4 regions of the Thioalkalivibrio sp. ALE23 genome follow, and region 1 is predicted to be linked to each of the others. Evidence: predicted binding sites of a transcription regulator. Region 1 holds the regulator's gene; each other region holds the start of a gene.
The links. Region 1 encodes sigma-54, which starts transcription at its own class of promoters, with help from an activator protein. Its sites were predicted from a motif close to TGGCANGNTNCNTGCTT; they were not measured.

Region 1 (7,886 bases):
GAATCGGATCCGACGGTGGGGTTCCATGCAGTGGGCACCGAGGCGCGCATCATCGACTGGGACCAGCGCTCCGACGGTCTGCTGGGGATCCTCGCCAAGGGGGCGCAGCGCCAGCAGATCCACAACCCGCGGCGCGGAGATGACGGACTGTGGCTGGGCGAGGTGGAGCCGCTGGACGAATGGCCGGCGGTCAGCCTGCCGGTGGACTATGCATCGCTGGCCGATCTGCTGGAGCGTCTGCTGGATCAGCTGGGCACGCCCTGGTCGCACCTCGAACGGCACCTGGATGATTCGGCCTGGGTGGCCGGGCGGCTTGCCGAGCTGCTGCCGGTGGATCTCGGGATCAAACAGTCGCTGCTCGAATCCGATGATCCGATCGATCGTCTCGAGCGTCTGCGGGCGGCCATGCTCGCGCAGTCGTCTCCCTGACAGCATCCGGGCGGCCTGTTAAGGTAAAGGGCCGTAATTTCAAGCCGGAGCCGATCATGGCCGTTCAGGAACTCACGCAGGACAACTTCGAATCCACCATCACCGGGAATGACATCGTCATCCTGGATTTCTGGGCGCCGTGGTGCGGCCCGTGCCAGCAGTTCGCGCCGACCTTCGAGGAAGCCTCGAACAAGCACGACGACGTCGTCTTCGCCAAGGTCAACACCGACGAGGAGCAGGGCATCGCCGGGGCCTTCCAGATCCGGTCCATCCCGACCCTGATGATCTTCCGCGAGCAGGTCATCGTGTTCTCGCAGCCCGGCGTGCTGTCCGCGGCGCAGCTGGACGAGGTGCTGGGCAAGGTGCGCGAGCTGGACATGGAGGCCGTGCGCGCCGACATCGAAAAGCAGCAGCAGGAACAGGAGCAGCAGGCCGGCGGCAACGCCTGAGTCCGGCACCTGCCGCAATAACCTGAGCTCCCGCGGCCCGTTCCCGGGCCGCTCCGTCCGCCACTCGAACCGACCCTGACAAGCCGACGAGGTCCCTCCCCCCGTGTTCAGCGTGATGACCCAGATGGGGGCCCTGATCGTTGCCGGGGTCGGCTGGCGGATCCTGCAGCCCGGCGGTCTGGATGCCGAAACCACCCGCCGGGTCCTCACCACGCTCGTCTATTACCTGCTGCTGCCCGCGCTGGTGCTGCAGGTCCTGTGGACCGCACCGCTGGGTCTGGACTCGGTCCGCATCGCCCTGGTCGCCGGGGCGACGGTCCTGATCACCCTGGCCGTTACCGCCGGTGCGTGCCGAGCATGCACTGCCGACCGCGCCGCGGTGGGCGCGATGCTGCTGGCCGCTGCCTGGCCCAACGCGACCTATCTGGGCCTGCCGATCCTCGACAGTCTGTTCGGCGAGGCGGGGCGCGCGGTGGCCATCCAGTACGACCTGTTCGCCTGCCTGCCGCTGGTGCTGACCCTGGGCGTGGTTCTCGCGCGCCGTTACGGCGACGGTCGCATGCCGGCGGTGCATCCGTTGCGTGGCCTGTTGTCGGTGCCGTCGATCTGGGCCGCCCTCGCCGGTGTCACCCTGAACCTGGGCGGGGTGCCGCAGACGGTCTGGCTGGAGGAGTGGCTGGGACTGCTGGCGGATTCGGTGTCGCCGCTGATGCTGTTCGCGCTGGGCCTGGCACTGGTGTTCCACCGCTTTCACGGGCGCGACGCGCGGCCGCTGGCGGTCGTTGTGGGGATCCAGCTGCTGCTGGCACCGGCGGTGGCGCTGGGGCTGGTGTGGCTGCTGGGGATGGAGGGGATCCCCGCGACCGGAACGGTGCTGGAGGCGGCCATGCCGGCGATGGTGCTGGGGCTGGTGTTCTGTGACCGCTTCGGGCTGGATACGGGGCTGTACGCGGCCGCGGTAACCCTGACCACGGCCCTTTCGCTGGTTACCCTGCCGCTGTGGTTCGCCCTGGCCGGCGGTCTTCTGGGGGGATGAGCCTCAGGATTCCTCGCCGAAGCGGTCCGCGACCAGCTCGGTCAGGGCATCCAGCGCCGCCTCGGCATCCTCCGCGCCGTCGGTCCGGATGGTGATCTCCGAGCCCTGGGCGGCGGCCAGCATCATCACCCCCATGATGCTCTTGCCGTTCACTTCCTGATCGTTGCGGGCGACGGTGACATCGGCGGTGTACTGACTGGCGAGGCTGACGAACTTCGCGGCGGCCCGGGCATGCATGCCCAGCCGGTTAACGATGGGAACTGCGCGCTGCGGCATCGCTGGATTCCTGGTCGCAGAGAAGGATTCCGTCATGGCCCCCGGACAGCGCCTTGTTGACCAGTTCGCTCAGGGGCAGATGGCGGTAGTTGAGTACGCGGACGAGCATCGGCAGGTTGACGCCCGCGATCACGCGCGCGTTGTGTCCGCGCGCCACGCGGCTGGCCACGTTGGCCGGCGTGGAGCCGAACATGTCGGTCAGGACCAGCACACCGGCACCGCTGTCGAGGGTCTCCATGCGGGCGCGCGCCTGCGCCTGGATATCGTCCGGATCGTCGCTTTGCGACATCGCCATGGACTCGCAGTCCTCGGGCAGGTCTCCCAGCATGCTCTGCGCGGTCTGCAGGAGTGTATCGCCCAGGTTTTGATGCGTGATCAGGATCAGACCGACGCCCATGGAACTACTCCGTTTCAGGGGAGAGAGAATCGAGCTCGCGATGACGGGTGCTAACAGTAACATGTTCCCGTTCGCGCCACGCAGCCGCCAGCCGTTCCACAAGGTAGACCGAGCGGTGGCGCCCGCCGGTACAGCCGATGGAGACCGTGGCATAGCTGCGATGGTCCGCCACCAGCCGCGGGATCCAGGTGTCGAGAAAGCCGTGGATGGAGTCGAACATCGCCCCGACCTCGCCATGGCTGTCGAGGAAATGCGCTACCGCCGGATCCAGCCCGGTCAGTGGCGCCAGTTCGCGCTCGTAGTAGGGGTTGGGCAGACAGCGCACGTCGAACACGAAATCGGAATCCAGCGGCGAGCCGTGCTTGAAGCCGAAGGACTGGAACAGCAGCGACAGGCCGGCGGTCTCGCGGCTGCCGACCCGGGCCCGGAGCGTGCGCGCGAGGTCGTGCATCGACAGCCGGCTGGTGTCCACGGTCAGGTCGGCTTCTACCGCCACGTGCCCCAGCCAGGTCCGTTCCATGCCGATCGCTTCCACCAGCGGGATGCCATCGCGTGCCAGCGGATGGCGTCTGCGGGTCAGGTGGTAGCGACGCAGCAGGACCTCGTCGGAGGCATTGAGGAACAGCACCTCGACCTCCAGGCCCGATCCACGCAGCTCGCCCAGCAGTTGACCGAATCCGCTGAGGGCGTCGAGGCCCGAACGGACGTCCACGCCCACGGCCAGATGGCGGTCACCGCCGGTGTCGTAATGGCCGCTGCGGACCTTCTCCACCAGTTCCGGCAGCATCGGCAGCGGCAGGTTGTCGACACAGAAGTAGCCGGCGTCCTCCAGGGTATGCAGGGCGACGGTCTTGCCGGAACCCGACAGACCACTGACCAGCAGCAGACGCATGTCGGTCAGCCCTCGGGATCGGGGTTGGGGACCGTGGTGCTGGGCCCGCCGATGTGGAAGATGGATTCCTCCTGCTGATCCTCGCCCATCTGGCGCCGCTGGCGGGCGCGCAGGTCGTCCCCGGCGATGTAGCCCTGCATGTGCAGCAGGTGATTGCGGACCGCGGCCTCGATCATGACCGCGATGTTGCGCCCCGGCGCCACCGGCAGGCTGATCAGCGGGATGCGCAGGCCGAGGATCTCGCTCTCGCCGCGGCGCCCGTTCAGGCGATCGTCCGGCACCGGCGAGGGCTCGTTGTGATCGCGCAGATCGATGATCAGGCGCAGATACTTGCCGCCCTTGATCGCCGAGTCGCCGTACATCGCGCGGATGTTGAGCACGCCCAGGCCGCGCACCTCGAGCAGGTCCTGGAGCAGGGCGGGGCAGTGTCCGCGCACGATATCCGGGGCAATGCGCGCGAACTCGGGGGCATCATCGGCGATCAGCCGGTGGCCACGCGAGATCAGCTCGAGTGCGACCTCGCTCTTGCCGACGCTGGAGGCCCCCGAGATCAGTACACCGATCCCGAGGATCTCCATGAACACCCCGTGGCGCACCTCGAAATGGGCGAGGCGCTGCTGCAGGAAATAGCGCAGCAGCGCGATGACTTCGTGCGAGGATGTGCGTGTGCACAGGATCACCGGCAGGGGGTCGTCACCTGTCTGCGGCATGCGCGGGAACGGGCAGGTGTCCTCGGCGAAGATCACCATGGTAGTACCGGTGCGGGCCATTTCCAGCACCAGGTGGTCACGCTGCTCGTCGGACAGGCCGGCGATGTAGCGGGCCTCGTAGTCGCCGATGACCTGGATGCGGTTGGGGCGGATCAGGTTCAGGTGGCCGGCCAGCGGCAGGTCGCCATCCCCGAATCCCAGGAGTTCGCGGTCGCCCGCGGCCTCCTCTCCGTGGACGTAGCGCAGGTCCAGACGGCTCCCCATCGCCCGCGTGAGCGCGGCGATGGTGATGTTGCTCGCGGTGCCGTCGGCTGCCGCTTCCGCCCGGTCGGCCATGGTCAGGTGTCTCCCAGCGCCCGGCTGAGGGCCTGCTGGACCCCCGTGCTGTCCGCGGCGCGCCGGATGCCGGCGAGGGTGTCCGGCTGCGACAGCCCGCGCGCGAGCTGGGCCAGCAGGTCCAGGTGTTCGCTGGTGGCCTCTTCCGGCACCAGCAGGGCGATCAGGATGTCCACCGGTTCGTGGTCCATGGCTTCGAAATCCACGCCCTGATCCAGACGCAGGACCGCGATGCGGGGCGTATCCAGCTCGGCGAGACGGCCGTGCGGGATCGCCACGCCATGGCCGAGCCCGGTGGAGCCCAGTTTTTCGCGGGCCGACATGGCTTCGAACGCGGCACTGGCCGCCAGTCCGTCCGCGGCCCCGTCCACCAGCAGATCGGCGAGGGTTTCCAGCGCTCGTTTCTTGCTGGAGCAGTCGGTTTCCAGTCCGATGCGCTCCGGGGTGATGAGCTCGGCCGGATTCATCGGCTTACTCGGGTTGTTCGCGGTTGCGCTGGGCGCCCTCGGCGCGATGATGATCCTTGACCTTCTCCTTGTGCTTGATCAGCTGGCGGTCGACCTTGTCGATCAGGCCGTCGATGGCGGCGTACATGTCATCGTGGCTGGCCTCGGCGTGGATGTGGTTGCCGCTGACCTGCAGATTCGCTTCCGCCTTGTTGTGCAGCTTCTGCGTCTTCTCGTGGTTCAGCACCACGTGCACGTCGATCACCTTGTCGAAGTGGCGTTCCAGCTTCTGGAATTTCTCGTTGACGTAGTCGCGCAGGGCGTCGGTGATGTCGACGTGGTGTCCGGTGAGATTGATCTGCATGGGTCAGGCTCCTTTCGGTTTGCTTCCGGTCGGCATGGCGGCCATCTGGCGGCGCTCGCTGGAGGATGGCAGGTTCATGCCCTCCCGGTATTTGGCCACGGTACGCCGGGCCACGTTGATGCCCCGATCCGCCAGGATCTGGGCGAGGCGGGAATCGCTGAGCGGTTTGCCCGGCGTTTCCTCTTCGATGAGTTCGCGGATCATGGCACGAATCGCGGTCGCGGAGCATTCCCCGCCGTCGCTGGTGCCCACGTGACTGGAGAAGAAATACTTGAATTCGAACACCCCGCGGGGGGTGTGCATGTATTTCTGCGTGGTCACCCGCGAGATCGTGGACTCGTGCATCTCCAGGGCTTCGGCGATGTCGCGCAGGATCAGCGGCTGCATCGCCACCTCGCCGTGTTCCAGGAACCCCTGCTGGCGTTCGACGATCGCGCGCGCCACGCGCAGCAGGGTGTCGTTGCGGCTGTGCAGGCTCTTGATGAACCATCGCGCCTCCTGCAGCTGATCGCGCATGAAGGCGCTGTCGCGGGCATCGGAGACCTGGCGGACCATGCCGGCGTAGAGGTCGTTGATGCGAATGCGCGGGGCGATCTCGGGATTCAGGTCGACCTGCCAGCCCCGGTCGGTATGACGCACGTAGACATCCGGGACCACGTATTCCGGCGGTGTCTCGCTGATCTGGGCGCCGGGGCGCGGGTTGAGCGTGCGGATCAGGTCCAGCGCCGCGGCCAGTTCGTTGCCATCGCGTACGCCGCTCTGGCGCTGCAGGGCCTTGTAGTCACGCCGGGCAAGGGCGTCCATGCCGTGTTCCAGGAGCGCGCGCGCCGCCTCGCGCGAGGGGGCGTCCGGCGCCAGCTCGCCCAGCTGGACCTCCAGGCACTCGCGCAGATCCAGCGAACCGACCCCCAGCGGGTCGCAGTGCTGCAACCAGTGGCGTACGGCCTCGACCTCGTCGGTGTCGACGGGGGGGTCTTCACTCCGGCTGATGGTCTCGGCCAGGGTCTCGACGTCACCCTCGAGGTAGCCGTCGCCGTTGATGGTGTCGATCAGGGCGGCGCCGATGCGCTGGTCGCGCGGGGTCAGGTGCGACAGATGCAGCTGCCACAGCAGGTGATCCTGCAGCCCGCCGCCGCCGTCGTCGTCCGAGGTGTTCTCCAGCGGGTCGCGGTCGTCCAGACCGCGCGGGCTGGCGCTGGCGTCGTAGATGTCTTCCCAGCGGCTGTCGGTCACCAGCTCGTCGGGGATGACGTCCTCCGAGCCGCCGGCATCCACCGTTTCGCCGGTGCCGGCGTTGTCGCTGCCGCTCTCGCCGTCGTCGGTGTTCGCGTCGCTGTCGGTGTCCCCCGCGTCGGCACCGAGTTCGTCATCCTCGGCCTGTTCCAGCATGGGATTGCTTTCCAGCGCCTGCTGGATCTCGGCCTGGAGCTCCAGCGTGGACAGCTGCAGCAGCCGGATGGCCTGCTGCAGCTGCGGCGTCATGGTCAGCGTCTGACCGAGCTGCAGATTCAGCCCGGGCTTCAGCATGAGTTGGGAAAGGCGTTGGTCACCATAAGTGAATAGTAATCCCTTGCTGCGGGCTTGTGCACCGTCCGGGTGCGGCGGTCGGTGTCACAGGCGGAAGTTTTCGCCGAGGTAGACCTCGCGCACGCGGGTGTCGGCCAGCAGTTCGTCCGGCGTGCCCGCGCTCAGCAGGCGCCCCTCGCTGAGGATGTACGCGCGATGGCAGATGCCCAGGGTCTCGCGTACGTTGTGATCCGAGATTAGTACGCCGATGCCGCGTTCGGCCAGGTGGCGGATGACTTCCTGGATCTCGCCGACCGAGATCGGATCGACCCCGGCAAACGGTTCGTCCAGACAGATGAACCGCGGATCGCCGGCCAGCGCGCGGGCGATCTCGGCGCGCCGCCGCTCGCCTCCGGACAGCGCGATCCCGGGGCTGTGGCGCACGGTCTCCAGCTGGAATTCCTCGATCAGGGCGTCGCCGATGCGGCGGCGCTCGTGGCGGTCGAGTTCCGGGCGCAGTTCCAGCACCGCCTGCAGGTTGTCCTGGACCGACAGGCGGCGAAAGATCGATGCCTCCTGCGGGAGATAGCCCAGCCCGGCGCGGGCGCGTTCGTGGATGGGCGCCCGGGTGATGTCGCGCCCGCCCAGGGTGATGCGCCCGGTATTGGGCCGGATCAGTCCGACCAGGCTGTAGAAGCAGGTGGTCTTGCCGGCTCCGTTGGGTCCCAGCAGGCCGACCACTTCGCCGGGCACCAGGTCCACATCCATCGCGTCCAGCACGGTACGCTGGCCATAGCGCTTGCTCAGCTCGCGGGCGACCAGATGGCCGTCGGCCGCGGGGGTCATGGATTGTCCTCGCGTGGCTGCAGGCGGATGTGCACGCGCTCGTCGTCGGTGTCGCCGCGTTCGGCGCGGATCACGTCGCGTTCGAGATCGTAGGTGATGCGCTGCCCGCGGGCATCCTCGGCGGCGGTGATGACGCGTGCCCGTTCGGTCAGGATCACGCGTTCCTCGTCGAGGAAATAGTCGATGCGCAGCCCTTCGG
Region 2 (7,886 bases), on a different contig from region 1:
ATGCCGTAGGTACGGCGCGCATCATCCAGGGTCCAGGACGTGGCTGACATGGCGGTTCCGCGGTTGGGGAAGGTCGGAGTTGCCCGCAGGATACAGGGCACTATCATGGCGGCGCATCCTACCGTTCACCCATGCACAAGGGGAGCCCGCCCGATGGCACTCGACGACAACTGGTTCACCGAGCCCGACCGCGACATCGCGATGTCCCTGCGCATTACGAAAAAGCTCCACGAGGAGCAGACGCCCTATCAGAAGATCGAGATCTTCGAGACCACGGGCTTCGGCAACCTGATGGTGATCGACGGCTTCGTGATGCTCACCGGCCGCGACAACTTCATCTACCACGAAATGATGTCGCATCCGGTCCTGTATTCGCACAACGCACCGAAGAACGTGGTGATCATCGGCGGCGGCGACTGCGGCACCCTGCGCGAGGTACTCAAGCACGACGAGGTGGAAAAGGCCACGCAGGTGGATATCGACGAACGCGTGACCCGCCTGTCCGAGCAGTACTTCCCCGAGCTGTGCGACGCCAACGACGACCCGCGCGCCGAACTCCTGTTCGATGACGGCATCCAGTTCATCAAGGACGCGGACCCCGGCTCCATCGACGTGATCATCGTCGACTCCACCGACCCGGTCGGCCCGGCCGAAGGGCTGTTCTCCGCGGATTTCTACCGCGACTGCGTGAAGGCGCTGGGCTCCGATGGCCTGCTGGTGCAGCAGAGCGAATCCCCGCTGCTGCATACCGACAGCATCCTGCGGCCGATGCACGACAGTATGCGCATGGCGGGTTTCATCGACGCCCTGACCATGCACTTCCCGCAGCCCACCTACCCCTCCGGCTGGTGGACCTGCACCATCGCCTCCAAGGACGCCCCGGTCGCCTTCCTGCGCGAGGAAGCCGCCGAGGAGATCCCGTTCGTCACGCACTACTACAACGCGGCCATCCACCGCGCCGCCGGCGCCACCCCGGAATTCTTCCGCCGCAAGCTGTTCGCCTGATCGCGCGAAACCGTACCCGACCCGGACGGTACGCTCAGGTGTGGCGTCCGGGCTTCAGACGGTCCAGGCGCAGACGCTGGCGGTGGTCGAACAGGCGGCTGGATGCGAACCACACCGCGCCGATGGCGCCGAAGCCGGTGCCGGCGGCGATCAGGAACATGATCAGGATCTGGTACTTGACCGCCTCCACCGGCGGGGCGCCGGCGAGGATCTGTCCGGTCATCATGCCCGGCAGGCTGACGATGCCCGCGGCGGCCATCGCGTTGATGGTGGGCATCAGTCCGGAGCGCGCCGCCTCGCGCCGCATGGTGGTGACGGCCTCGCTCCACGACGCCCCCAGCGCCAGCCGGCCCTCGATGGTGCGCCGCTCGCGCCACACGTTCTGCGTGAGCCGATCGAGGCCCAGGGCGATGCCGGTCATGGTGTTGCCCAGCAGCATCCCCAGCAGCGGGATCGCGTACTGCGGTTCCCACCACGGGCTGGGGCCCACCATGGTCGTCAGCGCCAGCACGGTAATCGCGAACGAGGACACGAACATGGTGGCCGCGCCGATCCCGTAGCCCCAGATTCCAGCAAAACGTCGCTGCTGGCGGGCCATCACCTCGTAGCCGGCCACCGCCAGCATCACCACCGCCATCAGCGCGACCCAGCCCAGGTGGGCATGGTCGAACAGGGTCTGCAATACCAGGCCCACCAGCAACAGCTGGATCACGGTGCGCGCGGCGGCGATCAGCAGGGTACGGCCCACGCCCATGCGGGCCCACATGGTCACGCCGGCGAGCAGCACCACCAGTACCGCCGCCAGCGCGAGGTCGAACGGACTGAGCCGGATCAGGTCCATGATGTGCCCTCCGGCCGGCCGTCACTCAGCGTCAGGATGCGCCCGCCCAGACGGTCGCGCTGCTGGGTGTCGTGGGTGACCCACAGGGCCGCGGCTTCGCGTTCGGCCATCCAGGCCCGTACCAGCCGCTCGAAGCGGCGGGTGTTCTCTTCATCCAGGTTCGCCGTGGGTTCGTCCAGCAGCAGTACGCGCGGCCCGGTCAGCAGGGCCCGCAACAGACCCAGTCGCTGTTTCTCGCCACTGGACAGTCGTTCGACCTCCCAGTCCAGGGCGCCGTGTTCCAGCCCCAGATGCTCGAGGAAGGACTCGGCATCGTCGCGCGCCCAGTCCGCGGGCAGATGCTCGTCCACGCGATCGCCCCACCAGGCGGTCTCCGCCGGGACATAGGCCACCTGCCGGCGCCACTGCGGCGGCGTCAGCGCATCGCGCGCCTGCCCGTCCAGCCACACCTCGCCGCTGTTCGGATCCAGATCGGCGATCGCCCGCAGCAACAGCGACTTCCCCGCGCCGGAGGCGCCGGTGATCTGCACCAGTTCGCCGGGCTGCACGCGCAGGTCCACGGGGCCGAGGCGGTCGGTTCGCAATTGACGGAGTTCCAGCAGGGGCTGCATGACATTACTCGTGGGGACGGGCGCATGATGGTAACCGTCGGGAACCGCACGGACCATCGCAAAAAAGAGGGCGCCGCGAGGGCGCCCTGAAGGCCAACTTCCGGGTCCTGGGAGAGACCGTGCTGTCGGCGTCGGAGGAGACAAGTTGCGGGGCCGGCCTTCCGGCCCCGTCCAGCCTGCGTACAGGCTATGGGTTTCGCGTTACTTGTTCGTGAACTCGGGGTAGGCCTCGAGGCCGCACTCGGTCACGTCGGCACCGATCTCTTCTTCCTCTTCACCCAGGCGGATGCCCATGGCCATCTTGAGGATGAACCACACCAGCAGGCTGGCGAGGAAGACGAAGACGAAGATCGCCGCCAGACCCGCGATCTGCGCCACGAAGGTCGCATCCGGGTTGGACAGCAGCACCGCGAGGACACCCCAGATGCCGGCCGTGCCGTGGGCCGAGATCGCACCCACCGGGTCATCGATCTTGACCTTGTCCAGGGCGACGATGGAGAACACCACGATCACGCCACCCACGGCGCCGATGAAGGTCGCCAGCAGCGGGCTGGGCATCAGCGGTTCGGCGGTGATGGACACCAGGCCGGCGACCGCGCCGTTCAGGGCCATGGTCAGATCGGCCTTGCCGAACATCAGACGGGTGGTGATCAGCGCGGCAATCACGCCCCCGGCCGCGGCCAGGTTGGTGTTGGTGAACACGGCCGCCACGGCATTCGCGGATTCAACGTCGGACACCTTGAGCTCGGAACCGCCGTTGAAGCCGAACCAGCCCAGCCAGAGGATCAGCACGCCCAGCGTCGCCAGCGGCATGCTGGAGCCCGGGATCGCGTTGATCTGGCCGTCCTTGCCGTACTTGCCCTTGCGCGCCCCCAGCAGCAGGACGCCGGCCAGCGCAGCGACGGCACCGGTGAAGTGGACGATGCCCGAGCCGGCGTAATCGAGATAGCCGATCTGGTCGAGGATACCCCCACCCCAGCTCCAGAACCCCTGGATCGGGTAGATCACGCCGGTGAGCACCACCGCGAAAGCGAGGAAGGCCCACAGCTTCATGCGTTCGGCAACCGCCCCGGACACGATGGACATCGCGGTGGCCACGAAGACCACCTGGAAGAAGAAGTCCGCGCGATCGGAGTAGTAGACATCACCGCCGCTGCCCAGCACGTCGGCCACGGCGTTGTCACCGGTGATAAAGAAACCCAGCCCCGGGATCAACGAGGTGAGTCCTTCGCTGTACATGATGTTGTAGCCGATCAGCATGTACATGACCGACGCGATGGAATAAAGGGAGATGTTCTTGGTGAGGATTTCGGCCACGCTCTTGGTGCGCACCATGCCGGCCTCGAGCATGGTAAAGCCCGCGGCCATCCACATGACCAGTGCGCCGGCCATCAGGAAGTAAAAGGTGTCGAGAGCGTAGGCCACCTCGACGACTTGCTGTTCGATATCCATTTTCGGATTACCTCATCTAATAATGACCGAGATGGGCGCTCAAAGCGCTTCGGTTCCGGTTTCACCCGTGCGGATTCGCAGGACCTGCTCGACCGGCGAGACAAAGATCTTTCCGTCCCCGATCTTGCCGGTGCTCGCGGCCTTCGAAACGGCTTCGATCACCTGGTCGACCAGGCTGTCATCCACCGCGACCTCCAGCTTGACCTTGGGCAGGAAGTCCACGACGTATTCGGCACCGCGGTAAAGTTCGGTGTGGCCGCGCTGGCGACCGAAACCCTTGACTTCGGTCATGGTGATGCCCTGCACACCGATCTCGGACATCGCCTCGCGCACATCATCAAGCTTGAACGGCTTGATCACGGCAGTAATCATCTTCATGTCTGACTCCTTGAGCGGCCCGCAAATATGGACCGCGTGTTGCAACAATGGAGGAATGGACGGTTCAGAAGCTGGTGGACCACCCCACCCAAGCCTTCACGTCCTTGTCGAATTCATCTTCGTATTCGAGATTGAAGCTGAACTCGCCGAATTCGGCGGCATCGCGCGTAAGACTGGCGGTGTAATGGGTATAGTTGTCAGCATCGGAATCATCAAAGTCAGTACGCCCGACGAGAAAATCCATCGCATAGACCTCGGCGAAGGGCACCTCGAGCCCGGCGTAGTAATAACGATCATCGTCTTCCAGGACCGAGTCATCGCTGTCGTTGACGACCCAGGCGAGACCCCCATAGAGGCCGACCGGTCCGGTATCGAAACTCACCTCGCCGTACACTTCACCGAAATCGGCGCTCAGCGATCCGTCCTCATCACGGGCATCGGGGTAGGCGTAATAGATATAACCGACGTCATAGCCAAAACCGTTATCGAACTCATCGGCGTACCCGGCGTACAGATCCAGCTCGTAGCTGGTTGATTCATCTTCAAAGTCCACATTGGAGGCCCAGGTACCGGCATAAAAACCGGACGCGTGCTCGTAATCAACGCCGCCCTGAATGGCAGCGCCATCATCGGTTTCGGAAAAGCCCCGGAAATAATAGTTGGAGACCACACCGATATTGACCGACACCTCGGCGGCCGCGCTGGAAGTAAAGACGACACCCCCGGTGGACCCGACGGCCAGGATCGCGGTGGCGACGGCGGAATAGGCGAATTTCTTCATTGATTGACTCCCTCTGCGTGTTTTCTGGATGTCGCTGCTTGTCGACACCCGTTCCTTGCAGGGGGCGTGCCAGAAACGTGAAACGGGGCAAAATCCGGTTTTATGCAACGCTGTTGCGGGCAAACCACGGGTGATTGCCACGAACGGGTGCAATCACAAAGTGCAGACGCACCAAAAGAGGGCAATACGAGCCGGGGACGCCACCGGAAAGGGCGCCGCGCGGGAAGGAGCAGTGCGGGAAATCTGTGCGGGAAACAGGAGCAGGAAGCGCGGAAGCGTCCTGCCGGTCGGTCGGGGCCTGCTCGGTCTCAGTCGGTGGCGAGCGAGCCGCGTTCGATGGTGATGCCCACCTCGCGCACCCCGGCCACCGCGCCCGGTTTGCCCAGGGTAATGCGCAGCCACGGCGAACCGAACTGCGCCATCAGGGTCTCGGCGATCTCCTCGGCGAGGGATTCGAGCAGGATGTGGGGTTCGCGGGTCACGATGGCCCGCACCGCGTTGGCCACGGCCTCGTAGTCAACCGTGTCTTCGATCTCGCCGGAGTGGGCGGCCACGCGAGTGTCCGCCGCCAGCTCGATGTCGAAGCGCAGCGGGCGCTGCATGCGCTGTTCCCAGTCGTAGACGCCGACCACGGCGGGGATTTCGAGATCGCGCAGATAGATACGGTCCATGCGGGACACCGGGGACACAGGGTTGCGGAGGGGCTTATCGTACTGCCTGCCCCCGCCCGCGTACACCGGGGCGTGCGATGGTGGCGCAACGCGCTACCATGCCCGAACAGTCCGACCGAACAGCGTCGCCAGGAGAGCCGCCGCATGTCCACCACTTCGTTTCAGCCACTGCCGTGGACCCGGACCCCCGAGGGGGCCCTGCGCCGGGTCGGCGTGGAAATCGAGATGGCGGGCGTCTCGCTGGAAACGATGGCCCGCGCCATCATCGACGAATTCGGCGGGCACATCGAGGCCGAGCATGCCTTCGTGCTGCATGTCCGCGACAGCGACGCGGGGGATTTCCAGCTGGAGCTGGATGCCCGCGTACTCAAGGACCGCGGCTATCGCGAGCACCTGGCCCGCCTGGGGGTCGACCTGGAAGACCGCGACCAGGAAGCACTGGAGGCCTGGCTGGCCGATGCCGCCGGGCGCCTGGTCCCGCACGAGATCGTCGCGCCACCCCTGGAACCTGCGCAGCTGCCCCGACTGGACCGGGTGCGTGCCGCACTGCAACAGGAAGGCGCGCTGGGGACCGAGCGCTCGCTGCTGTACGCGTTCGGGCTGCAGCTGAACATCGAGATCCACAGCCGCGAGCCCGAATGGCTGCTGGCCGTAATGCGGGCCTTCGTGCTCATGTACGAGATCCTCGCGCAGGCGGGGGCCATCGACCTGTCGCGCCGCCTGTCGCCCTACATCCGGCCGTTCCCGGGCGCCTTCGTACGCTACATCCTCGATCCCGATTTCACCCCGGACCGCGCATCGCTGATCGACACCTGGCTGGCGCACAACCCCACGCGCAACCGTCCGCTGGACCTGCTCCCGGTACTGGCGGAGCTGGACCCCGAACGCGTTGCGGCGGCGCCGGTGGAACACGAACTGATCAAGCCGCGTCCCGCCCTGCATTACCGGTTGCCGGACTGCCGCATCGACGACCCGGCCTGGAGCCTGGCGCACCCGCTGAACGGCTGGTTGGAAGTGGAACAGCTGGCCGCTCATCCCGAACGTCTGGAACGGCTCGCGCGGGAGTATCTGGAGCGCCCGGGCCAGGCAGTTGGCCGCTGGACCGATGAATGGATGCAGCGACTGCGTGCCTGGTTCTGAGCGCCCGCAGCGTCCGGTGATCGCCGTCACCGGCCCGGACCGTGGCGGCACGCCCGCGTGGCTGTTCACCGCCCTGGCGGTGTGGCGGGCCGGCGGCCGTCCCCTGCGCATCCGCCCCGGGCACCCCCGCCGCAACCGCCGCATCGACGCGCTGATCGTCGGCGGCGGGGCCGACGTCGACCCCGGGCTTTATGGCGAAACCCTGCCAGGGGGCCCTGACACCACTGCCATCCGCCGGGCGGAGCAACGCCTGTCGCAGCGCCTGATCGGCTACGCCTTCTATCCCGCGCTGTGGTTGCTGCGCCGGCTGTTCCAGTCGAAGAGGTCATCGCTGGACCCGGAGCGCGACCGGCTGGAGAAATCCCTGATTCACCACGCGCTGGACGAGCACCTGCCGATCCTCGGCATCTGCCGCGGGATGCAGCTGATCAACGTGGTGCGCGGCGGCAGTCTGCATCGCGACCTGGCCGCGTTCCACGCGGAGACCCCCAACGCCCGCAGCCTCTTGCCGGTCAAACAGGTACGACTGGATCCGCACTCGCGGCTGTCCGCCATCCTTGGCGATGCACCGCTGCGCGTGAACGCCCTGCACGATCAGGCCGTCGACCGCCTTGGCCACGACCTGAAGGTTGTCGGACGCGAACCCTCGCGCGTGGTCCAGGCCATCGAGGCCGGCGGCCGTGATTTCTGCATCGGCGTGCAGTGGCACCCCGAATACCTGCCGCAGAAGGCCCGCCACCAGCGCCTGTTCCGCGCGCTGGTGGCCGCGGCCCGCGAACGGATCGCTCAGACCGGGGACGGATAGGCGACGCGCAGGCCACCCAGGCCGCAATAGCCGTCCGGAACCTTCGCCAGATACTGCTGGTGGTAGTCCTCGGCGAAGTAATAGGCCTCCAGCTCGCGGATCTCGGTGGTGACCGGTCCCAGTCCCGCTGCCTGCAGCGCGGCGTTGAAGCGCTCGCGGCTGGCCAGCGCGGCCTCGTAATGGACCGGATCCACGGTGTAGA
Region 3 (7,886 bases), 650 kb from region 1:
CGATGGTGCCGTAGAAACCGAGCAGGGCCAGGTTGGTCAGATCATCGAAGATGAAATCGCCGGACAGGCCCGGGCGGTAGACCAGCCAGGCGAGGGCCAGCAGAAGGAGCAGGGCCAGCCTTGCGCGCCATGCCGTATGAGATCGAACGGAGTTCAGCCGCGTCATGGCATGACCTCCCCATGGGGCCGGAGCTCGCCCGGTTCGATCTCGCCCGGCTCGATCGGGTCCGGCTCCTGTCGGCGTTCATCGAGCTGGGCCTGCAGGGCGCGTCGGGTGCTGCCGTGCCGGTCGTGCCGGTCGGCCTCTGCCGCACGCATCAGGCTCTGTTCTGCCTGGTGCAGCATTCCACTGACGATCTGAAAACGCGCCAGCCGCAGCCAGGTCACCTCGTTGTCGGGGCGGTGGGCGGTTTCCTCTAGCAGGAGTTCGTACCCGCGCTCCCGCTCCCCCGCGACGTTGATCAGGAAGTCGGCCAGCGCAGGGCGCAGGCGGCTCCGGTCGGGATGGAGTTCATAGGCCGTTTCCAGCACCCGCTGCAGCCGCTGCGGGTCCAGATCGATGGTGCCGTCGGCCTGGGCGCGCGCCAGCGACATCAGCGCACCCACGTCCTGCGTGGTCAGCGGCCCGCGGCGGATGTATTCCTCCATGGCGGTCCACCATACAGGGTCCACGTTCAGTCCGGCGTGTCGCGCATGTTCGAAGATCAGCCCCTGATAGGGCGTAAGGGTGGCGCCGGGCAGGCGGGCGGCGCGCTGCATCTGTTCAATGGCCAGTCCGTATACCGGCTGGCCCGGTTCGGCGCCTGCCTGAATCAGGATGAGGCCCAGATGGTAGCTGGCCCGTGGGGAGTCTTCCTGCCGGGTTCCTTCGAAGTACGCGAGCTGAATCGGATCGCTCCATTCGCTGGCCCGCAGAAAGGTGAGAAACCCGTAGAGAAGGATCAGGCCGATCACGGCCGCCTTGCGCGCGAACGCAAGCGAGTCGCCCGGGCGGCCCGAGAGGAGCACCCCGAACACCGCCATGATCAGGCCGGCCGAGGCCATGTGATTGCGGTGCTCGTACACCAGCTCCAGGCCGATGATGGTGGACACCAGCAGGTGCGGGATGAAGAAGAACAGCACGCCGAAGGTGATGAGCGGGTGACGGCGCCACAGCGCGAAGGCCCCCGCGACCAGCCCGAGCAGGCCCAGCGCTGCCGGCAGGCTGGTCCAGGGATCGTTCCAGCCGCGCGCGAGCGGGAAGGCATCGTGGTACAGGGTGAGCGCACCGGGTGCGGGCGCGACGATGTTGCGCATGTAGAACCACATCGCGTGGGCCTGGGTCCACAGGCGTTCCCACAGGTCGAACGGGCGGTTGGGGAGCTCGGGGTTCACCGGCAGTACAGTGGCCAGGCCGGCCACGCCGGGCAGCACCAGCACCAGGCCGAACAGCCAGTAAATCCCGCGCCGGGTCGCCGTCCCGGCCGCGCCAAAGCCGAACAGCAGCCATTCGGCCAGCAGCGCGAACACCGGCAGCATGACCCCGCTTTCCTTGCTGAGCACGGCCAGGGCCGTGCCGAGGCCCAGCCCGCCCAGGACCAGCGCCCAGCCGCTGCGCAGACGCCCGCGTTCGATCCGCAGGCGCCCGAGGATGTAGGCAATGAGGCCGGCCAGCATGAACAGCGTGGCCAGCGCCTCCATGCGCTGGACCACGTACAGCACGCCGGTCAGGTTGATGGGGGCCAGCGCCCAGGCGGCGGCTACGGCCAGGGCGAACATCGGCAACGGGATGACCAGACTCAGGCCATGCCCGCGCCGTTCGGTCAGGCGGTGCTCGAGCCGGCGCGCGACCAGCAGCGCCAGGGCAAACACGAGCAGCGTGTTGATCAGGTGGATCACCACGTTGGTGATCTTCATCGGGAACGGGTCCAGCCCGAAAAAATAGCGTTCCAGGGCGAAGCTGCCCATGGCGATGGGCCGGTTCAGGCGGCCGGAATCCGCGGAAAACGCCGCGGCGCGCAGCTCGGACCACGACAGGTGATCCATCTCCAGTGCGGTGTTGTCGACGATATTGGGCATGTCGTCGAAGACATAACCCCCGGTACTGCCGGGCGCGTAGACCAGTGCAACAGCCGCCAGCAGGGCGACCAGAAGAATGGTGCTCAGCGTGGTTCCGGATAGGGTGCGGGAGGGTCCGTTCACCGTGGCCTCGTGGCGGATGTCTGGAACTGCGGGGAGGGGGTGGAAAAAGAACACCCCGCCGGAGCGGGGTGTTCGGTGCCGGTATCAGCCGATGATCGGCTGGTCGATCCTCGCAGGATCAGTTGCGGCAGTCGGCCGGCAGGTACTGGGTATCCGTGTCGAGGATGTTGCCACCCTGACAGCGCCAGTCCAAGCTGCCTGCCGCAGAAGTGACGGCCGAGAAAAGCAGCTCGGCATCCTCGATTGCAGCATTGGCTTGGTTGCCGAAAGTGACTGTAATGAGGCCATCTTCGCTGGACGCGTTTTCGGTATCGTCCGTGCCGGCGCTGACGCTCACTACGTACTGGCCGCGAATTTCGTTGGAAGCCGCGAGGCCGTAGGACGCGTTATTGTCGGCGAACCTGCCGCGCTGGTTGTAGAATTCAGCCACGGCAGTGCGGGCGCCGGAGGCCAGCGACATGCCTTCCGAGACCTGGGCCCGGACGGTGTAGTCCTGGTAGGCCGGCAGGGCGATGGCCGCCAGGATACCGATGATCGCGACCACGATCATGAGTTCGATGAGGGTGAAACCCTTCTGGACTTGCTTGCGCATGGTGTTGCTCCTTGCTTTTGGGAGTTGGTCAGGGTCCTGCTAAACCCTGCCTGAAAGTATGCAATCGTAATGCCAGGTATTGCAATACGCCGGGCAGGGAAATTTGGGCCCGCTTATTCGCCGCGGCATCCCGAGGGCAGCAGGCGGGTAGGGACGTCGCCCTGGCCCACGCACTGCCAGGTCAGCCCGGAGCTGGCGGTGGAAGCCGAGAACACCATGTAGCCGCCGGCCACGCGAGTATTGGCGTCGTTCCCGATCAGGGCCCGGATGGTGCCGTTATCATGCACCTCGATGGATTCGGTGTAACTCCCCGCATATCCTTGAGGGTCTTCCAGCCCGGCCGATTCGTTGGAGGCGGGGAAACGGCCCCGTTCGTTATAGAACTCTTCCACGGCATTCCGCGCCGGACCCACCAGCGAAACGCTTTCCGCGAGCTGTGCCCGCACCTGGTAATCCGCGTAGGCAAACAGCGCGAGGCTCGCGAGGATGCCGATGATCGCGACCACGATCATGAGTTCGATCAGGGTGAAGCCCTTCTGGATGAGTTGTCGCATGGTGCTGCTCCTTTGTTTTTTGTGCGGGCAATCACATTTCGTGCCAACCATAAATACCCGGAGGTGACGGCGGTTGTCAGTCTCGGGTGACGAAATTGGTCACCCTGAGTGACAACCTTGGTCAGTTTGCGGGTATTCCCGAGTGTGCCCATCGGGATTGTCGCCCCGGCTCGTAATCGCTCTTGTATGCCCCCGCTGCCCGGCCAATAATCCTTCCTCCCCCACGCAGGAGCGCATCCCCTGCGCGTGCTGGTGTCCCCGGCGCAATCCACCGTCGACACGAGCAGCGCAGTCCCCTGCGCGTGGGGGTGCTGGACATGCCCGATCGGCCAGAGGGCTGGCCTCCTACGGGCCCGGCACCCTGTGGGAGGCCAGCCCTCTGGCCGATCGGGGTCTGGATGCGCCCCATCGCGCAGGGGTCTGCTCGCAGGCGAACAGCCGGAGCCCGGGGCGCACGCACGTCCGGTTCGCGGCCGAGGCCGCTCCTACGCGGCCCCCGCCACACCGGTCTGTGGGAGCCTGCTCGCAGGCGAAACGCCAAGGTTGTATACAAAGAACAATGATTAAATTCCGGGAAACACGCTACGTCGCTCGCCTCGCCATGCTCGCCGCCCTCGCGCTCTCCGGCGTTTTCCCCGGCGCTGCGGCCGCCGACATCACCGTCCACGCGGTGTTCGACGGCCGGGCGGTCCTGTCGGTGGACGGCGAGCGGGCCGTGGTGGCCGAGGGCGAGAGCGGTCCCGGCGGGGTTCGGGTGCTGCAGGCGGGCGGCGGGCGTGTGCAGGTGGAGTTCGCGGGGGAGACCCGCTGGCTGGAGCGCGGGGCGGGGGAACCCGCTTCCACAGGGGCTGGCGATGCGGATTCGGCCGATGGTGAAGCCGCGGGCCGTGAGAGAGAGGCCGCCGGCCCCGGGATCACCGTGTACCCCGATTCTCGCGGGGTGCACAGCCTGACCGTGGGCGTGAACGGCCGGGCCATCACCATGGAGGTGGACCGCGAGGCCGAATCGGTGATGCTGCGCGAGCGCGACGCCGAACGCGCCGGGGTGGACGCCGACGCCGGCAATACCGTGCACCTGCGTACCGAGCGCGGCCGCGTGAACGCCCGCCGCGTCACGCTGGATGAAGTGCGGGTGGGCGGCATCCGCCGCAGTGGCGTGAGCGCGGTGATCGTGCCGGACGATCACATCCACCGGGCGCGCCTGGGGCGGACCTTTCTCGACCGGGTGGAGGTGGAGCCCAGCGGTGACGCGCTGATTCTGCGGTAGGGGGTGCCCCGGTTCGCCTGCGAGCAGGCTCCCACAGGCGGGTGGCGGGTGCGTAGGAGCGGCCTCGGCCGCGAACGGACGGGCGTTTGCCTCGGGCTCAACCTGTTCGCCTGCAAGCAGGCTCCCACAGGCGGGTGGCGGGTGCGTAGGAGCGGCCTCGGCCGCGAACCGGACGTGCGTGCGCCCCGGGCTCAACCTGTTCGCCTGCGAGCAGGCTCCTGCAGGCGGGTGGGGAGGCTGTTCGCGTGCGGGCACACTCCCACGATGGGCGATGTGTGCTTGCCGGTCCACGGGGGGTATGATCCAATACGCCCCGTTCGTTCAGGGGGTGAACGGCGCCGGCCGTGCGTCGCCGTGCGGATGCATCCGCGTGTTCGCGGGTCGCCCCTCCCGGTGCCGACGTGCCGAAAGCCCCTCGAAGGCGGTGAATTGCAGCGAGACGAGATCCAGTACCGCATTCTGAAGATCCTTCAGGACCATCCCGAGCTGAGCCAGCGCGAACTGGCGGAACGGCTGGGGGTGTCGGTGGGAAGTGCGCATTATTCCCTGAGGGCGCTCATCGACAAGGGCTGGGTCAAGGCGGGCAACTTTGCCCGCAGTGAGAACAAGACCCGCTATCTGTACAAGCTCACCCCTCATGGCGTGGCGGAAAAGGCCCGGCTGGCCCGTGCGTTCCTCAAGCGCAAGCGCGAGGAGCATGCCGCCATTCAGGCGGAGATCGCGGCGCTGGAGGAAGAGCTGAGGCAGAGCCGGGAGGAGGGGTGATCGGCCGGGGGCGGGGCGGGTAGCGCCGTAGGAGCGCAGCCCCCTGCGCGATTGGGGTGTGTCCCGGGCCCGATCGGCCGGAGGGCCGGCCTCCCACGGGGTGCCGGGTGGTTGTAGGAGCGCAGCCCTCTGCGCGATGGGGCGTGTCCCGGGCCCGATCGGCCAGGGGGGCTGGCCTCCTACGGGGGCGGGAAATCAAGAAGACCAGGAAGGATGACGGAATGAAGATTGCGGTGGCCGGAACCGGTTATGTGGGGCTGTCGAATGCCGTGCTGCTGGCGCAGCACCACGAGGTGGTGGCGCTGGACGTGGTGCCGGAGAAGGTCGAGAAGATCAACCGGGGCGAATCGCCGATCATCGATGCCGAGATCGAGGAGTTCCTGGGCAACGGCTCCCTGAACCTGACCGCGACCCTGGATCCGCAGCAGGCGTACCAGGGCGCGGAGTTCATCATCATCGCCACGCCCACCGACTACGACCCGCAGACCAACTACTTCAACACCCGCTCGGTCGAATCCGTCATCCGCGACGTGCTGGCCATCAACCCGCATGCCACGATGGTCATCAAGTCCACCGTGCCCGTGGGCTACACGCGCGAGATCAAGGCGCAGATGGAGACCGACAACGTCGTGTTCTCGCCCGAGTTTCTGCGCGAGGGCCGGGCGCTGTACGACAACCTGCACCCGTCGCGGATCATCGTCGGTGAACAGTCCGATCGCGCCGAAACCTTTGCCAATCTGCTGGCCGAAGGCGCCGTGGACGACGACATCCCCATGCTGTTCACCAACTCCACCGAGGCCGAGGCGATCAAGCTGTTCGCCAACACCTACCTGGCCATGCGCGTCGCCTATTTCAACGAGCTGGACACCTACGCCGAGACCCACGGCCTGGATACCCGGCAGATCATCGACGGCGTGTGCCTGGACCCGCGCATTGGCAGCCACTACAACAACCCGTCGTTCGGCTACGGCGGCTACTGCCTGCCGAAGGACACCAAGCAGCTGCTGGCCAACTACGACGAGGTGCCCAACAACATCGTCAAGGCGATCGTCGACGCCAACCGCACGCGCAAGGACTTCGTGGCCGATGCCGTGATCGCCCGCAACCCGAAGGTGGTCGGCATCTACCGCCTGGTGATGAAGAGCGGGTCCGACAACTTCCGCGCCTCCGCCATCCAGGGCGTGATGAAGCGCATCAAGGCCAAGGGCATCGAGGTGATCGTCTACGAGCCGGAGCTCCCGGATGACGAGTTTTACCGCTCCCGCGTCATCCGCGACCTCGAACAGTTCAAGCGCGAGGCCGACGTGATCGTCGCCAACCGCATCACCGACGACATCCGCGACCAGACCCACAAGATCTACACCCGCGACCTCTTCAACAGCGACTGACCGAGCCGGCCCCGTAGGAGGCCAGCCCCCTGGCCGATCGGGCCCGTTCGGAACCCCAATCGGCCGGAGGGCCGGCCTCCTACGGGGTGTCGGGTTGCCGTAGGAGCGCAGCCTCTGCGCGATGCGGCATAACCAGGCGCTGATTGGCAGCGTGCCGCTGCTTGCGGGCGCGGTGTGGTTCCGCGCGGGGGAGCCGGAACAGCCGGAGTAGCCCCGGCCCGGAACCCGAGACGCGCGGGGGTGGAATCGGTACCATTCGCGGATTCGATGACCCCATTAATGGCCAACGGGAAACAACGCTGTCATGGATCTGATTGCCCCCTATGGCGGGACGCTTTGCGACCGCTACGTTGACGAATCCACCGCGCGCGAGCTCAAGGAGCAGGCGCAGGAGATGCCGAGCTGGGATCTGACCGAGCGTCAGATCTGCGATGTGGAGCTGCTGCTGAACGGCGGGTTCTCGCCGCTGACGGGCTTCATGCGGCAGGCCGACTACGACGGCGTGCTGGACAACATGCGCCTGGCGGACGGCCAGCTCTGGCCGATGCCCATCACCCTGGACGTCAGCGAGGCGTTCGCCGAGCAGGCGGCGCCGGGCACGCGCATCGCGCTGCGCGATGCCGAGGGCGTGCTGATCGCCGTGATGGACGTGGAGGACCGCTGGACGCCGGACAAGGCGCGCGAGGCGCAGCAGGTGTTCTCCACCACCGACGTCGCGCATCCGGCGGTCAACTACCTGATGAACCGTGCCGGGGCAGTGTACCTGGGCGGCACGCTGCACGGGGTCGAGTCCCCGGTGCATTACGACTTCCGCAACTATCGTTACAGCCCGGCGGAGCTGCGCGAGTACTTCCGCAAGCTGGGCTGGAACCGCGTGGTCGCGTTCCAGACGCGCAATCCCATGCACCGTGCGCATGTGGAGCTCACGCGCATGGCCGCGCGCCAGACCGAGGCCAACCTGCTGATCCACCCGGTGGTGGGCATGACCCGGCCCGGCGACGTCGACCACTACGTGCGCGTGCGCTGCTACGAGCACGTGCTGCGCCAGGCACCGGAGCAGACCACCCAGCTCAGCCTGCTGCCGCTGGCGATGCGCATGGGCGGCCCGCGCGAGGCGCTGTGGCACGCCATCATCCGCC
Region 4 (7,886 bases), 570 kb from region 1:
ATACCAGGCATCGTCGTTCAGCATGATCTCGTCGACGGTCTTCTCCGAGGCCAGCACCGGCGAGAGCATGATGCGGTTGTAGTTGCCCCAGGGCTCGGCACCGAACACGGTGATGTCGTACATGTCCGGCTTGAGCTTCAGCAGCTCCTCGACCGTGCGCATCCCGGCCATGCCGTTGCCGATCAGGACCAGCCGCGGCTTGTCGTTCGCGGTATCCATCACGCGGCCTCCGACTCGGGATTCTTGTGACGCTCGTGGAGGAAGCGCAGCACCTCGGCCCGGTAGTGGTTGTACTGCGCGTTGTCGGCCATCACCAGGCGCTCGCGCGGCTTTGGCAGGTCGATCTCCAGGATCTCGCCGATGGTCGCGGCCGGGCCGTTGGTCATCATCACGATGCGGTCGGACAGCAGCACCGCCTCGTCCACGTCGTGGGTGACCATCAGCACGGTGTTGCCCAGATCCGACCGCAGCTTCATGACCTCGTCCTGCAGATGTGCCCGGGTCAGCGCATCCAGCGCGCCGAACGGTTCATCCATCAGCAGGACCTTGGGCTCCATCGCCAGCGCCCGGGCGATCCCGACGCGCTGCTTCATACCCCCGGAGATCTCACCGGGGTACTGATCCTTCGCGTGGGTCATGTGGACACGTTCGAGATTCTCCAGCGTCCAGGCGTCGCGCTCGGCCTGGGGAGCTCCGCGGCGCACTTTGTCAACGGCCAGACGGACATTCTCGTACACCGTCATCCAGGGCAGCAGGGAGTGGTTCTGGAACACCACGGCACGCTCTGGCCCGGGTTCCACTACCTCGCGCTCTTCCAGAAGAACGCCCCCAGTGGTTGCGCGCAGCAGCCCAGCCACGATGTTCAGAACGGTGGACTTGCCACAGCCGGAATGCCCGATGATGGATACGAATTCGCCTTTCTGGACCTTCAGATTCACGTTGTTCAGCACGTTGAGCGGCCCGCGTGGAGTCGCAAACGTCATGTCCAGATAATCGAGATTGAGATAGTGACTCATGTGTTTCTCCTTACGCGGGCGCGTAGTCGAAGCGTTTCTTGATCAGGCCCACCCCAGCGTCCAGGGCGATGCCCACAAGACCGATCACGAAGATCGACACGATGATCGAAGCGACATTGAGGTTGTTCCATTCGTCCCAGATAAAGAATCCGATGCCGACCCCGCCGGTGAGCATCTCGGCCGCCACGATCACCATCCAGGCAATCCCCAGCGCCAACCGCATGCCGGTGAGGATGTAGGGCATGGTTGCGGGGATCAGGATCTTGCGCGCCGCCTCCAGGCGCCCGAGACGGAGCACCTGGGATACGTTGGTGTAGTCACGCGGGATGGCCTGGACCCCGGCCGCGGTATTGATGAGGATCGGCCAGATGCTGGTGATGAAGATCACGAAGATCGCGGAGGGATTGACCGCCTGGAACACCAGCAGACCGAGCGGCAGCCAGGCCAGCGGGGACACGGGACGCAACAGCTGCACGACCGGGCTAATGGCGCGGCGCATCGAGAGCGAAGCGCCCATCATCAAGCCCAGCGGAATGCCGACCAGTGCTGCCAGGCCGAAGCCCGCCAGGACGCGGCCAAGGGAATACATCACCTGCCAGCCGATCCCCATGTCGTTCGGACCGTAGTCGTAGAACGGATCGCTTAGCAGGTAGACGGCCTCGGCCCACACTTGCCCGGGCGTCGGGAGGTCCGGCGAGACCGTCGACTGCAGCCAGGCCCAGCCCCCCAGCAGCATTCCGAACGCAATCAGCGGGAGTGCCAGCACAGGAATCCAGCGCTGGAACATATCCGCCATCACCTCGAATCGGTCATCGTGTGCCGATTCGATCGCCCCGGCGGTGTCGTTGCGTTCCGCCGGTTTGGTTTCCCGGCCAGCGGCGGCCTCCGTTCGACCTTCGGCGTCCTTGTCGTTCTCGCGTTCAACCGCCAGTTGCATATCGGCGTAATTGGTGGACATGGTGGGCCTCCCTCAGCCGTTGACGTCGGCGAGGTCATCGAGGGCGACCTTGCGACTGTGTACATCGAAACCGTCGACATAGCCGACAAGGTCATCCGGGTCATAGGCGCGGTTATCAATGAACCGGTCAGGGCCCATCTCGATCGGCGAGGAGGCCGCCTCCAGGGTCCAGTGTTCATTGCGTGTGCCTTCCGTCTTCCAGTCGATCTCGGGATAGGCGACGCCCACTTCTGCAGCCGCTTGCCGATACAGTTCGGGGCGATAGACCTTTTCGGCCACCGCACGCATATCCACAGGCTCTTCCAGCTGCCCCCAACGAACCATCTGCGTGACAAACCAGGCCGCATGCGAGCGCCACGGAAAGCTGGCCGCGTAACGGTGGAACACATTGAAGTCCGGGAAGGGTTCGGGGTCTCCGTCCGGATTGAACTGGAGCGTCCCCGTCATCGACATGGCCACTACGTGTTCAGGGGCGTTGACAAAACGGCGGCCCGAAATGATGCGCACCACTTCTTCGCGATTCTCGGGCTTGTCCATCCACTCGTTGGCCTCGATCAAGGCCCGCAACGCTGCCTGGTGCGTATTCGGGTGTTCTTCCGCCCAGCTCTCCAGTACGCCAAACACCTTCTCCGGATTGTTGTTCCATATCTCGTAGTTGGTGACCAGGGTCTTGCCGATACCCATGTCCACCGCACGCATGTTCCAGGGCTCGCCGACGCAGTAGCCATCCATGTTGCCCGCGCGCAGGTTGGCCACCATCTGGGGTGGCGGGATCACAACCAGGCGGACATCCCGATCCGGGTTGATCCCGGAAGCGGCCATCCAGTAGCGCAGTTCATAGTTATGCGTGGATACGGGGAAAACCATGGCGAAGGTCATCGGGGCACGGCCCGCTGCCTGGTCGGCATCGATGACCTTCTTCAGGGCGCGCGCGGAAATCGGCCGTTCGTTCATAGCCTCCGGATCGGCCTCGACCATCCGGTCGTAGAGCTCGTTGGAAACGGTAATCGCGTTGCCGTTGAGGTCCATGCTGAACCCCGTGATGGTGTTGCGCTGGGTAGCACCCACGCCCAGCGTCGCGGCGATCGGCATCCCCGCCAGCATGTGCCCGCCATCCAGGCTCCCAACGGAGACCTTGTCGCGAATATTGGCCCAGGAAGCCTCCTTGGCCACATGGACGTCGAGCCCGTGGCGAGCGAAATATCCCTTCTCCTGGGCGACTACGAGCGGAGCACAATCCGTCAAGGGGATAAATCCGAACTCGAGCTTGGTCTTTTCCAGCCCTTCGGATCCCCCGGCATAGGCCGCCGACCGGAAAAAATCCGGATGCATCCCCAAGGCGGCGCCCCCTGCCAGAACGCCGCCGGCCTGAAGGAAACGCCGGCGCGACAGGCCGGAGGTCTTTTTCGTGTCATTCGTGTGATCGGTCATTGCGGGTTCACTCCCCTTGTCAGCAAACACATCCCAAAAACGAAAAAAGGCGTCCTATCAGCCCGGCCGCGTTTGCAGCCGGGTGATGGACGCCTTTGTCCAGTCCCGTGGGAGGCCCGGTCGTCGGGTCTCCCTGTTGTCAGGCGACGAACCGCCGTTGGCTCGTCTTGCCGGTATTCCTGCAGGAGGTGTGCCAATTAGCCGTTGCTGATCGACCGATAGGGCGCAAAGCCTATCCTGACGCGGAAAAATCGGACGGTTCCCGGTACTCAATCGAATCTTCGCAGGGGAATATCACTCGCAAGCGGCACCACCCTGGGGCACACCGGCGGTGCAGATGAACCGCGCTGGTGCACTACCTGTAGGAGCCGCCTTGGCGGCGAAGCCCCTGCCAGTCGCGGACACTGGCAGGTGCTTCGCGGGCAAGCCCGCTCCCACAGGGCCGGCATCCGTTTCCCGGGGAGTTAGCTACAGGCCGCCCTTGCCCAGCAGGTCGGACATCGCGACGGTCGCCTCGGCGACCTCGGCCAGGCGCCGGTTCTGGTTCATCGCCGTCTGGCGCAGGAGCTTGTAGGCCTGGTCCTCGCTGAGGCCGCGGTGCTGGATCAGCAGCGCCTTGGCACGCTCGATGGTCTTGCGCTCGGCCAGGGCCTGGCGTGCCGCATGCAGTTCATCCTCCACCGACTGCAGCCGGGCCGCCTGGCGCTGCACCAAGTCCATCACCGAGTGTCCGACGATCGGTACGTTGAGTGCGGCATCGCCCTCCTCCTGCGCGGGCTCCAGGCCCTCCGGCGCGCCGAAGAACACCGCATACGGGACGCTGTCGCGCAGTTCCGACTCGGCGAGTTGCGCGACCCGGTCACGCACCGCGCCGAGGTCCGCGCGATCCGCCGTGATGCGTGCCGAGCAGCACTCGTTCAGGTGCATCTCCAGCAGATCCTCGATCTCCTTCATCGCGTCGATGCGCGCGGTGGTACAGGCAAACCATTCCTCGGCCCGGGCGGGGTCGTGGTGCCCTGAGGCCTCGGTACAGGCCCGGCGGCGCAGACGCTCGATGTCGGCGGCGAAGGCCGCCGTCTGCAGCTCGCGCCAGGCGGCACAGGCCGCCGGTGCCGCGAACTCGGAGAAGATGCGGAACGCCCGTTCCTGGGCATCGATCCGATGGACCAGCGCCTGGCGCAGTTCGGGCTCGAAGTTCGCGGCGCCAAACCCGGCGGCCCCGATCGCGCGCTCCTGCCCTGCCAGTTCCTTGCCCTGCATGAAGTTCAGCAGGGCCACCAGGGCCCGCGAGACCTCGGGATCGGTCGCCGAATCCGCAGCCTCGAACACCAGGGCCATCAGGGCGCGAATCAGCTCGCTGAAGCCGCGGGTCGAGTCCATCGGGCTCAGGGTCAGCTCCAGGACCTCCTCGCGCAGGCTGCCCAGGCCGGACAGGCCATGCAGCGCCAGCGCCATGCGCCCCAGCAGCCGACTGCGGCCATGGGCGCAGGCGTCCGGGGCCAGCCAGCCATCCAGGTGCTCGCGGAACGCGGCCGCGGCGGCGTCCGATTCGGCCCGGTACTGCTCCAGTTCGCGGGTATAGCGCTGGCCGCCGGACCCGATCCAGAGGCTGGAGGCCCCGCGCTCGCGCTGCAGGGCATGCACCAGCGCGCGGATGCGCCCGACCAGCTGCACCGCCTCCAGCAGGCGCTCCAGGCTCACCACCTCGCACTTGCGCGAGGCGACCAGGAAATCGCCAATGGACTCTTCGAGGGAAAAATTCGGGGATGTGTTCTGGGTCATGCTCGTCGTCCGTGAATCACTCCCGGAACAAACAAGCATGCGATGTGCCAGTTCGACCGACTGACAGCGGGGGTACAAACAAAAACGGGCGGGGCATCACGCCCCGCCCGCGGAACGGCACGGCCGATCAGAAGCTCATGGAGCGGTCGAACTCGGCGACGGCCTGGACGTAGTGGCCCATGCCGGCCATCTCGGCGTTCGGCAGGAAGTTGTGCTCGCCGACGTCGCGACCCTTGGCGCAGGCCTCGCAGGCCCAGAACGGAACGCCTTCACTCACCAGCGAATCCACGATGTCCTTCATTGCCGGCATGTTATGGCCGACGATCTTGTCGTACACGTTGCGGTTGGCGATGTTCACGGCCTCGCCCTGCAGCCAGACGGTCACGTCGTGGCCCTGCTGCTTGGCCACATTGGCGGCAATCATGCCAAGCGTGGCGCGGGTCGGGTCGTCGGTACCGGCGGTGACGGCAACAATAAAGCGCATGGGAGTCTCCCGGGGTTGAAAAGGTGCGAAATCGGTAGCGGCCGGCAAGCGGCGCGTCGATTTCCCACAAGCCAGGGAGAAACAATCGGCTCAGGGGGCGCCCTTCGTGGTGAGACTGTTGCGATAGAGCTTGAACGCCATCAACAGCCAGGGCACGGCATGGACGACCAGGTCGAGCACATCGAGTGGCCGGGTAAGTTCCCCGGCAAACAGCCAGCGCAGTTTCTCCGCGACATGCGGCTCGGGGATCCAGGGGGCCAGGCCGACGGTCGCAACCAGCAGTGCGAACAGCCAAAGGGGGGCCCGATCGACCCAGTAAAGGAAGCGTTTCATCGCGCGCATGCTACCCAAGCCCCGGCGGCGGCGCAGCCCGGAGCCGCGATCGTCCTTGCCCGCGCGGACCGGGATGACTAGAGTCCTGCCAGCTTCAGGGGAGTAGCGACCCGGGTGGCCTTGCCTCACCGGGGTCTGCATCAACAGATTCGATCCTCCGCCCGGAGGACCGTGGTGCAGACAGCCCCGCCGCCGATGCGGCACCGGGCCCCGCGAGACCTGTGGCATGGCGCCCCGATCCGTGGCCGGGTGGGTGGTGCGATGTCACGTGTCTTGCCCACCCACCCGGCCCGGAAGACCGTCATGGAAGCCCTGCTCGTCTCTACCGTCATCGTCGCCATCGCCGAGATGGGCGACAAGACCCAGCTCCTCGCCCTGCTCCTGATCTGCCGCTACCAGCAGACCTGGCCCATCATCTGGGGCATCGTGGTGGCCACGCTGGCCAATCACTTCCTGGCCGCGCTGGCGGGCGTGTGGATCGGCGCCAGCATCCCGGAGGACTGGCTGCGCTGGGGTCTGGGGATCGGGTTCATCGTGATGGCCGCCTGGGTACTGGTCCCGGATGGCGAGGACGAGCTGCCGGCCGCGTCGAAACACGGCGTGTTCTGGACCACCACGGTGCTGTTCTTCCTGGTCGAGATGGGCGACAAGACCCAGGTCGCCACCGGCGCGCTGGCCGCGACCTTCGACAGCCTGATCCTGGTCGTGATCGGCTCGACCATCGGCATGGTGCTCGCGAATGCCCCGGTGGTGTGGCTGGGCCAGCGCTTCGCCTGCCACCTGCCCCTGCGGCTGTTACGCGCGCTCGCCGCCCTGCTGTTCCTCGCCCTGGGCATCGGGGTCCTGCTCGCCTGGGTCTGAGGGAGACACTGAAGTCATTGGCGCCTCGGTGTGCAGTGTCTTCTGGCCCAGCCAGATGCGGCGCACCAGGCGCGGCAGCAACAGCAACAGCGCCAGCACCGCGAGCAGGGCCAGACCCAGCTGTACCCCGCTGTCGGCGCCACTGGCGATCTCCCGGGTGGCGTGCCCCAGCCAGGCATAGGCGAACAGGCTGGGGATCAGGGCGACCATGGTGGTCAGCGCGAAGACCGGCAGCGGCAGCCGGACCAGCCCCAGGGCGTAATTGGTTGGGGCGAACGGAAACACCGGCACCAGGCGGGTCAGGGCCACGACCCGCCAGCCCTCGGCCTCCACATCGGCGCGCAGCCGCGAGCTGCGCGGGCCCATGCGCGGGGCCAGCCAGGGCTGCAGCCAGGTACGCGCCAGCAGGAAGGCAATGACCGCCGCCAGGGTCGCTGCCAGCAGGCTGAGGGCGGCGCCGGTGAAGGGGCCGAACAGGGCCCCGCCCAGCAGGATCCAGAAGGTACTGGGCAGCGGGAACAGGGCCAGCAGCATGAAGGCGAGCACGAACACCAGATAGGCACCCGCACCCCAGCCCCGCAGCCAGGCCTCCACCTCGCCCAGCGGGAAGCCAAGGCTCGGCCACTCGGTGGTCAGCAGGATCCACGCCAGCGACACACCGAACAGGATCGCCGCCACCGTCAGCCACCGCTTGTGATGCCGGATGCGCAACCCGGTCAGCCCTCCCCGCCGGGGTTTCCGCCCGCGTCGCGCAGACGGTCCAGGCGCTCCGCCAGCGCGCGCTCGGTGCCGTCCCGGCGCGGGCTGTAGAAGCGCTCGTCTTCCAGACCCTCCGGCAGGTAGACCTGCCCGCGGGCGAAGCCATCGGGCTCGTCGTGATCGTAGCGGTACCCGGCCCCGAAGCCTTCCGCGCGCATCAGCTCGGTCGGCGCGTTGCGCAGATGCAGCGGCACGCCCGGGCTCCCGGTCTCGCGGATCGCCGCGCGCGCCTGGTTCAGCGCAACGTAGGCACTGTTGCTCT

Region 2: a site for sigma-54 is predicted at 5,124-5,140, ahead of F573_RS0104905 (TorF family putative porin). Genes of this name have one in related genera too.
Region 3: a site for sigma-54 is predicted at 2,832-2,848, ahead of F573_RS0100205 (pilin). Genes of this name have one in related genera too.
Region 4: a site for sigma-54 is predicted at 5,221-5,237, ahead of F573_RS0100555 (nitrate regulatory protein). Genes of this name have one in related genera too.

What each region holds. Positions count from the first base shown of each region.
Region 1 covers NZ_KB900031.1:679,552-687,437, reverse strand. Annotated here, with positions in the region: gene F573_RS0103440 (LON peptidase substrate-binding domain-containing protein) at 1-429, shown strand, start outside; gene trxA (thioredoxin) at 486-878, shown strand; gene F573_RS0103430 (AEC family transporter) at 982-1,914, shown strand; gene F573_RS0103425 (HPr family phosphocarrier protein) at 1,918-2,190, opposite strand; gene F573_RS0103420 (PTS sugar transporter subunit IIA) at 2,162-2,587, opposite strand; gene rapZ (RNase adapter RapZ) at 2,592-3,479, opposite strand; gene hprK (HPr(Ser) kinase/phosphatase) at 3,485-4,525, opposite strand; gene F573_RS0103405 (PTS sugar transporter subunit IIA) at 4,528-4,992, opposite strand; gene hpf (ribosome hibernation-promoting factor, HPF/YfiA family) at 4,997-5,335, opposite strand; gene F573_RS0103395 (RNA polymerase factor sigma-54) at 5,339-6,862, opposite strand; gene lptB (LPS export ABC transporter ATP-binding protein) at 6,947-7,687, opposite strand; gene lptA (lipopolysaccharide transport periplasmic protein LptA) at 7,684-7,886, opposite strand, start outside.
Region 2 covers NZ_KB900032.1:257,543-265,428, reverse strand. Annotated here, with positions in the region: gene speA (biosynthetic arginine decarboxylase) at 1-50, opposite strand, end outside; gene speE (polyamine aminopropyltransferase) at 154-1,005, shown strand; gene fetB (iron export ABC transporter permease subunit FetB) at 1,040-1,846, opposite strand; gene F573_RS0104920 (ATP-binding cassette domain-containing protein) at 1,837-2,457, opposite strand; gene F573_RS0104915 (ammonium transporter) at 2,659-3,909, opposite strand; gene glnK (P-II family nitrogen regulator) at 3,949-4,287, opposite strand; gene F573_RS0104905 (TorF family putative porin) at 4,352-5,068, opposite strand; gene folB (dihydroneopterin aldolase) at 5,377-5,739, opposite strand; gene F573_RS0104895 (amidoligase family protein) at 5,884-6,879, shown strand; gene F573_RS0104890 (gamma-glutamyl-gamma-aminobutyrate hydrolase family protein) at 6,896-7,684, shown strand; gene msrA (peptide-methionine (S)-S-oxide reductase MsrA) at 7,666-7,886, opposite strand, start outside.
Region 3 covers NZ_KB900031.1:31,284-39,169, reverse strand. Annotated here, with positions in the region: gene F573_RS0100215 (hypothetical protein) at 1-166, opposite strand, end outside; gene F573_RS0100210 (lipopolysaccharide assembly protein LapB) at 163-2,181, opposite strand; gene F573_RS0100205 (pilin) at 2,300-2,773, opposite strand; gene F573_RS0100200 (pilin) at 2,887-3,327, opposite strand; gene F573_RS0100195 (TIGR02281 family clan AA aspartic protease) at 3,929-4,594, shown strand; gene F573_RS0100190 (MarR family EPS-associated transcriptional regulator) at 5,024-5,359, shown strand; gene F573_RS0100185 (nucleotide sugar dehydrogenase) at 5,581-6,747, shown strand; gene F573_RS0100175 (bifunctional sulfate adenylyltransferase/adenylylsulfate kinase) at 7,052-7,886, shown strand, end outside.
Region 4 covers NZ_KB900031.1:107,764-115,649, forward strand. Annotated here, with positions in the region: gene nirB (nitrite reductase large subunit NirB) at 1-219, opposite strand, end outside; gene F573_RS0100540 (ABC transporter ATP-binding protein) at 219-1,016, opposite strand; gene ntrB (nitrate ABC transporter permease) at 1,027-1,974, opposite strand; gene F573_RS0100550 (CmpA/NrtA family ABC transporter substrate-binding protein) at 1,987-3,405, opposite strand; gene F573_RS0100555 (nitrate regulatory protein) at 3,874-5,187, opposite strand; gene F573_RS0100560 (DsrE family protein) at 5,315-5,671, opposite strand; gene F573_RS0100565 (hypothetical protein) at 5,762-6,004, opposite strand; gene F573_RS0100570 (TMEM165/GDT1 family protein) at 6,308-6,865, shown strand; gene F573_RS0100575 (TVP38/TMEM64 family protein) at 6,800-7,576, opposite strand; gene F573_RS0100580 (replication-associated recombination protein A) at 7,582-7,886, opposite strand, start outside.